2 regions of the Acidovorax sp. GW835-FHT14G06 genome follow, and region 1 is predicted to be linked to the other one. Evidence: predicted binding sites of a transcription regulator. Region 1 holds the regulator's gene; the other holds the start of a gene.
What was found. Region 1 encodes FNR, which switches genes on or off when oxygen is low (the NO sensors DNR and NnrR bind a similar motif). Its sites were predicted from a motif close to TTGATNNNNATCAA; they were not measured.
Positions count from the first base shown of each region.

Region 2: clpB (ATP-dependent chaperone ClpB) is a predicted target of FNR. The motif match lies at 2,038-2,051, and genes of this name have one in related genera.

Region 1 covers NZ_JBXAGA010000002.1:314,104-319,086, forward strand. The annotation lists gene ccoG (cytochrome c oxidase accessory protein CcoG) at 1-264, shown strand, start outside; gene AC1Q64_RS04005 (FixH family protein) at 329-607, shown strand; gene AC1Q64_RS04010 (hypothetical protein) at 665-958, shown strand; gene fnr (fumarate/nitrate reduction transcriptional regulator Fnr) at 1,069-1,791, opposite strand; gene hemN (oxygen-independent coproporphyrinogen III oxidase) at 1,981-3,363, shown strand; gene AC1Q64_RS04025 (sulfite exporter TauE/SafE family protein) at 3,369-4,094, shown strand; gene AC1Q64_RS04030 (cyclic di-GMP phosphodiesterase) at 4,298-4,983, shown strand, end outside.
Region 2 covers NZ_JBXAGA010000002.1:13,184-18,166, reverse strand. The annotation lists gene clpB (ATP-dependent chaperone ClpB) at 1-1,963, opposite strand, end outside; partial or broken gene AC1Q64_RS02515 (IS5/IS1182 family transposase) at 2,214-2,396, opposite strand; gene AC1Q64_RS02510 (GspH/FimT family pseudopilin) at 3,385-3,954, opposite strand; gene AC1Q64_RS02505 (type IV pilin protein) at 3,951-4,466, opposite strand; gene AC1Q64_RS02500 (pilus assembly protein) at 4,463-4,983, opposite strand, start outside.

The DNA.
Region 1 (4,983 bases):
GAGAATATTTATCGGCTGCAGATCATGAATGCCACGGAGGGCGAACAGCGCTACCGCATCAGTGCGCGTGGACTGGAGGGGCTGGAGGTGGCCTCCGAGGCCGAAGTGGACATTGGCGCAGCAGAGTCGCGCTGGGTGGCCGTGCGTTTGCAGATTCCGTACGGTTCCGCCACGTCGGGCTCGCATGCGGTTCAGTTTGACGTGCAGGCCGTAGGGGCAGCTGCCCATGTGACGGAAAAATCCGTGTTTCTTGTGCCGCGTTGAGCGGCATCCCGGTGGGGCCTTTCAGGGCCGCACTTTGACCGATATTGTTGAGGAGTAGAGCACCATGTCTTCAAACCCTGCCATCGCGACACCGGCAGTTCCCGTGCCCTGGTGGAAGTTCGGCCATGTGTGGCTGGTGATTGCCGGGCCTGCCATCGTGATCGTGGCTGGCTTTGTGACGCTGTGGCTGGCGATTTCTCGGCCTGACCCGGTGGTGGCCGAGGATTACTACCGACAGGGCATTGAGATCAACAAGACCTTGGTGGCGCCGGAGAAAAGCCTGGCACCGGCACTCAAGGCCCGCAACCATGCGGCCACCCCCGTGCAAGACCAACCACGCTGACAACCCGCCGGTCGCTGCCCCCAGCGACCCCAGGCAGCACCAGGAGACAGAACCGATATGTGGACGCAACGCCTGATGTGGATTGCATGGCCCGCCTTCTTGATGGCGGGCGTGCTGGAGATGCTGGTTTTTGCCATGGTGTACCCCCAGGACCTGCACTGGTTCGGCCAGCCCCTGGCGCTGTCACGGCAAGGGGTGTACACCCTCGCATTTTTTGTGTTTTGGGCCATCACCATGGCCACGAGCGCATTGACGACACTGCTGTCCATGTCTCCGTTCGAGGTCAACCGGTGCCCGGTGCCCGATGGGGAGCGCCCCGACGATTGCCGCAAGACATCGTCCTGCCCCTGAGCCCTTTTCGCCTGCTTGTCTGGGCATGCAATGCATGCCGTTTCGCAAGAGATGGTTGTACTTTGTGCGGAACCGACCCTCTGCGTGGAAGTGGCTCAGTGTCAGTGTCGTCAGTGGCAGGTCTGCTGGCTGTTCACAATGCGTCGCAGGGCATCGGTGTCGAGAATGCGCACATGGCGCTGTTTGACTTCCACGATCCCTTCTTCCACAAACTTGGAGAAGGTCCGGCTGACCGTTTCGAGTTTGAGGCCGAGGTAGCTGCCGATTTCTTCGCGCGTCATGCGCAACACCAGTTCCGACTGCGAGAAGCCCCGTGCATGCAGGCGCTGCACCAGGTTCAGCAAAAAGGCGGCCAGGCGTTCCTCGGCACGCATGCTGCCCAGCAGCAACATCACGCCGTGCTCGCGCACGATCTCGCGACTCATGATTTTGTGCACGTGGTGCTGCAGGGCTGTGACTTCGCGTGACAGCTCTTCAATGCGGTCGAAGGGCATGACACACACTTCGGCGTCTTCAAGTGCCACCGCATCACAGGTATGGTGGTCATTGACGATGCCGTCGAGCCCGATGATCTCGCCCGCCATCTGAAAGCCCGTGACCTGGTCGCGACCGTCTTCCGTGGCCACGCAGGTCTTGAAGAACCCGGTGCGGATGGCATACAGGGACGTGAAGGACTCGCCATTGCGAAACAGCGTGCCTCCGCGTTTGACTTTGCGACGGACGGCAACCACCTCGTCAATGCGCTGGAGCTGCTCTTCGTTCAAGCCCACGGGCATGCACAGCTCGCGGAGGTTGCAGTTGGAGCAGGCGACTTTGATGGTGAGCGGGTTCATAGGCACATGGACTTGGGTTGTTGGTCGAGCATATCGTGCTTGCCGTACACGAACCTGAATACAGGGCGCGGGCGAGCGGCTGACCTTCATCAAATTGTCGCCGTATCGCTTGTTGGTTCACTTGATGCAGGTCAAGGACATGTCCCGGAGCCTACGGCACAGTCAAGGTGTACGCAAGGAAATTTCCCCATGACTGCTGTTTCGCCAGATCTTCTGCGCCGCTTTGACGTGCCAGGGCCCCGTTATACGTCCTATCCAACGGCTGACCGATTTGTGGAGGCCTTCGGTCAGGAAGATTATGTGCTGGCGCTGCAACAGCGCCGTTCGGGCACGCTGGCCAAGGCCATGCCGCTGTCCCTGTACGTGCACATCCCGTTTTGCGAATCCCTGTGCTACTACTGCGCCTGCAACAAGATCATCACCAAACACCATGACCGCGCCGAGGTCTACTTGCGCTACCTGAGCCGCGAGATCGACCTGCACACCGCGCACTGTGGCGTAGGACAGGTGGTGAGTCAATTGCACCTGGGCGGTGGCACGCCCACCTTCCTCTCAGATGCGGGCTTGCGGGAGCTGATGGCCATGCTCAAGCGCAGCTTCACGCTGGCGCCCGGGGGCGAATACTCGATCGAAGTGGATCCGCGCACGGTCAACTCCGAGCGTCTGGCGCTCCTGGCTGAATTGGGTTTTAACCGCCTGAGTTTTGGCGTGCAGGACTTTGATGCCGAAGTGCAAAAGGCTGTGCACCGCATTCAGCCTGCAGAGCAGGTTTTTGCGCTGGTGGAGTCCGCCCGCTCGCTGGGCTTTGATTCGGTGAACGTGGACCTGATCTACGGCCTGCCGCGCCAGACGCCAGAGTCTTTTGACCGCACGCTGGCGCAGGTGGCGCAGCTGCGGCCTGACCGCATTGCGTTGTATGCCTATGCACACTTGCCGGAGCGTTTCAAACCACAGCGTCGCATCATCTCCGCCGAATTGCCCACAGGCGCGAGCAAGCTGTCCATGCTCTCGCGCTCACTCGATGCGTTCATGGACGCTGGGTATGTCTATGTGGGCATGGACCACTTTGCTCTGCCTACCGACGCACTGGCTGTGGCCAAGCGCCAGGGACGCTTGCACCGCAACTTCCAGGGCTACAGCACGCAGCCAGACTGCGACCTGATTGGACTGGGCGTATCGGCCATCGGCCGGGTAGGGGCGACTTACAGCCAGAACTCCAAGACGCTGGACGAGTACTACGACTTCCTGGACCAAGGGCGGCTGCCTGTGGTCCGCGGGCTGGCCCTGACCCGCGACGACCTGGTGCGCCGCGCGGCCATCATGGCCCTGATGTGCCAGGGCGAGCTGCTGTTCGAGCCGATGGAGCAGGCGTGGTTGATCGATTTCCGTCAGTACTTCGCAGCAGAGTTGGCGCAGCTGGAGGGTATGCAGGAGCAGGGGTTGGTACGGGTGGGGCCTGAGGGCATTGAAGTGACCGCCACCGGGTGGTTCTTCGTGCGCGGTATCGCCATGGTTTTTGACCGTTATCTGCAGGCTGACCGCAACCGCGCCCGGTTTTCGCGCATCATCTGACACCTATGCTTGCAACGGTTGGCTGGACTGCTTTGCTCATGGGGCTCGCCGGTGGGTCCCACTGCCTGGCTATGTGCTCCGCGCCCTGCGGGGCATTGGTGGGGCAGGGCGGCATGCCACAGTCGGACGGGGGTGCAGAGCAGGTGGTGCGTTGGGCGCCGCGTGGCGGTACGCTGCAGCGGACCATGGCCTTTCATGCGGGACGCCTTGTGGGGTATGCCGGCGTCGGTGCAATGGCAGCCTTGGCCATGGACAGTCTGGCATGGCTCACCCAGCAGACCACGGCGCTGCGCCCCGCCTGGACACTCATGCATGTGGCGGTGATGGCCTGGGGGCTCATGATGATGGTGCAGTCGCGCCAGCCTGCCTGGGTGGAGCAGGCTGGCCGCTCCGTGTGGGCGCGTGTTCGCCCGCTGGTCGGGGCTCCGGGCGGAGTGATGGTGGCTGGAGTCTTGTGGGCCCTGATGCCTTGTGGACTGCTCTACTCGGCCTTGTTGGTTGCGGCGCTCAGTGGCGGAGCGCTGGAGGGCGCCCTCACCATGGCTCTGTTTGCCCTGGGCAGCGGGGTGTGGCTGGTGGGCGGCCCTTGGGCTTGGAGCAGCCTTCGCAACCGCCTGAATCTAGCGAGGGGGCAGTGGGGCACGCGGGCCGCAGGTGCCATGCTGTGCGGGGTTGCCGCCTGGGCATTGTGGATGGATCTCATTTACAAGCCGTCGCTCTGGTGCCGCTGAGCGCGCGGCGCTGACTCGTCCACATCACCCCAACCGCACGGTGGGTGGAAGCTGGAAGATGCTTCTGCCGAGGGTACAGGGGTGGTCCAGCAAGGCCCGCTTTCAGTCAAGTGTTGCCGGATCGCCGCGCGGCCTGCCGGTTCTTCGCCACGTCACTGGAACTGGTGATAATCTGCGTAACTATTGGTGGCATTGATGTCGCCATGTATCGTGCGCCTGACGTGAACTCATCCATCCTCATCGACATCAGCCAATTGCGTGTCGGCATGTACATTCAGCTCGATGTGGGCTGGATGCACCATCCGTTCCCGACCAGCAGTTTCCGGGTGGCATCGTCTGAGCAGATCGCCACTTTGCGTGAGCTCGGGCTGACTGAGGTGCGGTACGTCCCCAAAAAGAGCGATCCTGAACTGCAGGAGCTGGTGCCTGCGGCCTGGAGCGTGCCCGAAATGTCTGCCCCTGCGCCCAATGGCCTGGATGCTCCCGGACCGGGGGCGACCGTGGTCGTAGACCCCGAGGCGCAGCGGCGTCGCGAATTGCTGGAAGCGCAAAACCGGGCCTTGTCCGCTTGCAATCAGCGTTTCTCAGAGGCTACCCGGCAATACCAGTCCATGGAGCGTACGGTCTCTGAACATCCGGACCAGGCCAAGGTAAAGGGGGAGGCCTTGGTTTCCGGGTGTGTCACGGAGCTGCTGGAAAACGGTGACTCCGTCATCCGGCTGCTGTCCGAAGGTGTGGGCGAGCGCAACGGTCTGCATCCGATCAATGTGATGGTGATCTCACTGTTGCTGGGGCGATCCCTGGGCATGAAAAGTGAGGAGCTGCACGATTTGGGCGTCGCTGCGCTGATTCACGACATCGGCAAACTCAAGCTGCCACCCAACCTGCG
Region 2 (4,983 bases), 300 kb from region 1:
GCGGCGCGCCGATCAAGCGGGCCACGGAGTGCTTCTCCATGAACTCGCTCATGTCGATGCGGATCAGATGGTCTTCGCTGTCGAACAAAAAGCCTGCCAGCGCCTTGCACAACTCGGTCTTGCCCACGCCCGTGGGGCCCAAAAACAGGAACGAGCCCGTGGGGCGGTTGGGATCGGACAGGCCCGAGCGCGAGCGGCGGATGGCGTTGGCCACCGCAGCAATCGCCTCTTGCTGGCCCACCACGCGCTCGTGCAGCTTGGTCTCCATCTGCAAGAGCTTGTCCCTTTCGCCCTGCATCATCTTGGCCACAGGGATGCCCGTGGCGCGGCTCACCACCTCGGCGATTTCTTCGGCGCCCACCTGCGTGCGCAACAGGCGGCGTGTGGCGGGAGCGCCGTCTTTGCCGGCCTCTTGCGCCTGCGCCTCTTTGAGTTGCTTTTCCAGCTCAGGCAGCTTGCCGTATTGCAGCTCGGCCACCTTGTTGAAGTCGCCCTTGCGGGTGAACTCTTCGATCTGGAACTTGAGCTTGTCGATGGCTTCGCGCACATGCGCGCTGCCCTGCGCCTGGGCTTTCTCGGACTGCCAGATCTCGTCGTAGTCGGCGATTTCCTTTTGCAGCTTGGTGATCTCTTCTTCGATCAAACCGAAGCGTTTGACCGAAGACTCGTCCTTCTCGCGGCGCACCGCTTCGCGCTCAATCTGCAGCTGGATCAGGCGGCGGTCGAGCTTGTCCATCACCTCGGGCTTGGAGTCCATTTCGATCTTGATCTTGGACGCCGCCTCGTCAATCAGGTCAATCGCCTTGTCGGGCAGAAAGCGATCGGTGATGTAGCGGTGGCTCAGCTCGGCCGCGGCCACGATGGCGGGGTCGGTGATGTCCACGCCATGGTGCACTTCGTATTTTTCTTGCAGGCCACGCAGGATGGCGATGGTGGCCTCCACAGTGGGCTCGCCCACCAGAATCTTCTGAAAGCGCCGCTCCAGCGCCGCATCCTTCTCAATGTACTTGCGGTATTCGTCGAGCGTCGTCGCGCCCACGCAGTGCAGCTCGCCGCGCGCCAAAGCGGGCTTGAGCATGTTGCCCGCGTCCATCGCACCCTCGCCCTTGCCTGCGCCCACCATGGTGTGCAGCTCGTCGATGAAGACAATGGTCTGGCCTTCGTCCTTGGCCAGCTCATTCAGCACGCTTTTCAGGCGCTCTTCAAACTCGCCCCGGAACTTGGCGCCCGCCAGTAACGCCGCCATGTCGAGGCTGAGCACACGCTTGCCCTTGAGGCTTTCGGGCACCTCACCGGCCACGATGCGCTGGGCCAGGCCCTCGACGATGGCAGTCTTGCCCACACCGGGTTCGCCAATGAGCACGGGGTTGTTCTTGGTGCGGCGCTGCAGCACCTGGATGGCGCGGCGGATTTCATCGTCGCGACCGATCACGGGGTCAAGCTTGCCCAGCCGGGCGCGCTCGGTCAGGTCCATGCAGTATTTGGCCAGGGCACCGCGCTGGCCTTCGGCCTCGGCGCTGTCCATCTTCTGGCCGCCGCGCACGGCTTCAATGGCGGCCTCCAGGCTCTTGCGGGTGAGGCCGTTGTCCTTGGCGATCTTGGCGGCCTCGCCCTTGCTATCGATCACGGCCAGCAAGAACAGCTCGCTGGCAATGAACTGGTCGCCGCGCTTGATGGCCTCTTTCTCAGTGGCCTGCAGCACGCGGCCCAGCTCGGGGCCACCTTGGACTTGGTCGTTGCCCTGCACCTGGGGCAGGCGCTTGACGGCCGCCTCGGCCGCCGCCAAAAGCCCCGGCACATTGGCACCTGCACGCTGCAGCAGCGCCTTAGGGCCATCGTCCTGCTTGAGCATGGCCACCAGCATGTGCACGGGCTCGATGTAGGCGTGGTCGTTGCCCAAGGCAATGCTCTGTGCATCGCTCAGGGCTTCCTGGAACTTGGTGGTGAATTTGTCGAGACGCATGGTCTATATCCTCCGAATTGCACTGAACTTGAGGCAGGGAGTGCCTGATTTCAAGACAGTGCCGTGACAGGCGATTGACCTAAGTCAGCGATTGGCTGCGAATCACTGCCGACAGAGATCACACAAACGACTCTCTTCACAGATTGGTTGTGATCACTCCGTAGCGCTGCACGAACTAATACTGCCTCAGTATTGGCGACCGAAGCGCGCGCCCAGCATCCAATCGTGCGCAGCGCAGGGGACATTGCCGCTATGTCGGGCTTCGCGCCCCTTTCACGCGCACCGACCTCAGACAGGCCATTTGCTGATGCCGCGCCATCCAGGGATTGCCTAGATGGAACAGCGTCACGATCTGCACTGTGTTCTTCTTGAACCTCCTGTGGCGCAGATTCAGGTGCTCGAACTCTTGCTTGGGCAATCTAAAGGGATGCTCAAACTAAGCTCGGATATGGCTTAGGTCTTCTCGTACTACTCCAGCAAAGCATCCCCATTGCGTGCCCTGTCCAGCGCCTGGCACTTACCGCGACCCACGGGTACTTGCAATGGTAAGTGCTGGTTTGTATTGGGTCGGGTGCCCAGCCTTTAGCAATTCTCATCCTCACAGACACCAGCCCCCTGCCCGTGGAACGGTGTATTTGCCTCCACCAAGTCGCGCACTCTTCCAGCGGTGCATCGCACTATGCGCGTCGGTTCCGAATCCCCAGCAATATGCGCCTTGATACCGAGGTATCACTGACGGATCTTCCCGCATCAAGACATCTCAATCTCGCACGCTGATTTGGATATTGGTCGAGCTGGGAACTGCAATGGGCATGACATCCGACATCGCGCCCGCTTGTAGTTGCACTTCCCTGGCCTGCAGCAGAACATTTGAAGTGTTCGAGTTCTGATTGGGCAGCTTGAGGCACTTCAGACACTTGCCCTAGCGCAGCATTCTCGACTTGCTGGCGATCTAATCATCCTATTGAATCATACCGGCAAACTCCCGAAAAGCTGGCACGTCGCGCAGTGCTTCTTCCAGCGCCGAGGCACTGGGCGTGCGCAACTACGGCATGAATAAAGTACACAGAAAAATGCCCACCGCAAACGGCGGCCGGCCTCAGCACCCGCTCTACAGGGCATTGAACGTTATTTGCCAGATCGTTTCAGTACAGGAACACCGATTCAATAATGTCGGTGAACTTGTCCTCAGACGTAGGCTCAGCAGTGTCGCCCAAGCATAGGCTGACTGCTTCATTTGGATATCACCTTGGTTTCAGCGCTGTGCCATCAGACCGCTCAGAGAATCAGTAAGAGAACCCTTAGACTGTAGCAACCCAATGCTACCAATAATCGACTACAGTGCTACTTCGTCAAACAAACCGAATACATTTATGACATAACCAGCTGAATCTACCCAGTCGCAACGAAATCAAATTAAATCACTGAGTCGCAGAACTTGTGCAGCTTGTATCTGTGCTGGGCTTGCATGTCCTTACTCGGCCGGTACGAGCTACCACAACACGCCGGGTTTCCTCTAAAGCACTTGAACTTGGTGTATCTGTCCGGGCGATGGTTAAACTTAATGCTACTGGCGATGCGCTGTTGTCTATTGAATACCCAGAATTATCGAACTTAATATAAGGACTTGAGCCTGAAGCAATGCTATTGCCAGAGATATCAAAATAGCTCTTCGGGGCATTCTGGGCCTGAACTGCAACGTCGGTTCCTTCTGTGTAGGAATTATCACGATTCATATCCACATATACTAACCAACCGCTATTCCAGCCCGTCCCCTTAGGAACAACAAAAGCATTTTTGCCAGTTTTCATTGCCTCACCCTTCGCGGCATTCACTGCAGCCAAAAGCGAGTTAGTCAGCGAAGTAAGCTCTGAGTTGCGCTGGTATTGAATGAAGCTAGGCACAGCAAGGCTAGCCAATACAGCCGCAATAGCTATAGTGACAATCAGTTCAATGAGCGTAAAGCCAGAACTACGAATTTTCATCATCATGGCCAACAAAGTTTAGGGTCTGTTGATGCGGATGTACCCGTGCAGGACTTCGTACCGGTAGTGGTCATCTGCAAAGCACCAACTTTAGGATCAGCCTTGACGGGCGTTGCCACAACTCTGACGCAATCTCCAATTGAAAGGGTGCCTGCGCCAGCTGGACAAGCGTCTGCACTCAATATGTAGTGAGAATTGGCTAAAGTGTCTCCCGAAAAAGTCTTGAAAGGCACAGACGCCGCCGTGACCCCGCCACACGCTGAACCAGGGGAGGAGGCGGTCGCGACACCTGTCGACGTGTTCGTGGTGAAACCAAGGTAGCAATTCTGCTGAGTAATATAGCGCTCCTGTTGCTGCAGCAACTGAGCCACGGCGGTCCTGCCTTGCGCTCTACGCCCCTTAAGAACCGAGTCAGTGTAAGCGGGATAAGCAACAGCAGCCAAGATGCCAATAATTGCCACAACAATCATGAGCTCGATCAGCGTGAACCCTACGGAATATTTTTTAGATCTATTCATGGCGCATTCTTCATATCTTGATAATTAAAAATTTGCCGCCAGTTCAAACGCCCAATCGTTTCTTTCGTTGTGACAGGAGGAGCGCTGGTGTCGATACCGCTCTGCGCCTGTGTGAAGCGGCGCAGTGTAGTTGTGCGAACACGCCTTCCAGTGCTGTCCGATGGGGTGACGACTGTTTCCGAATCACTAGATAACAATACCGGAGGGCCAAGCAAGCCAAGGCTAGATGGCACGTACGATCCAGCGCCACTGTTGATGCTCAAGAAATATTGATTCCCACTACCAAGAGTATTGGAGCATGAGCCAGCACCAGCAGAGGTAGAGCCAGGAATCTTGGAGTTGATAGCAGCATACAAAGTACCTAAATCAAGTGCAGCTTGATCGATTCTTTCCCCTGCAACAGGTAAATCAAAATACCACCCTGCACGGCTCGTCATATCGGTGTTCGTTGATGGCCGCCCCCATTTGAATGCGCTCACCGTAATCACTTTGGTGGTTGTATTTACCGTCCCGGCCT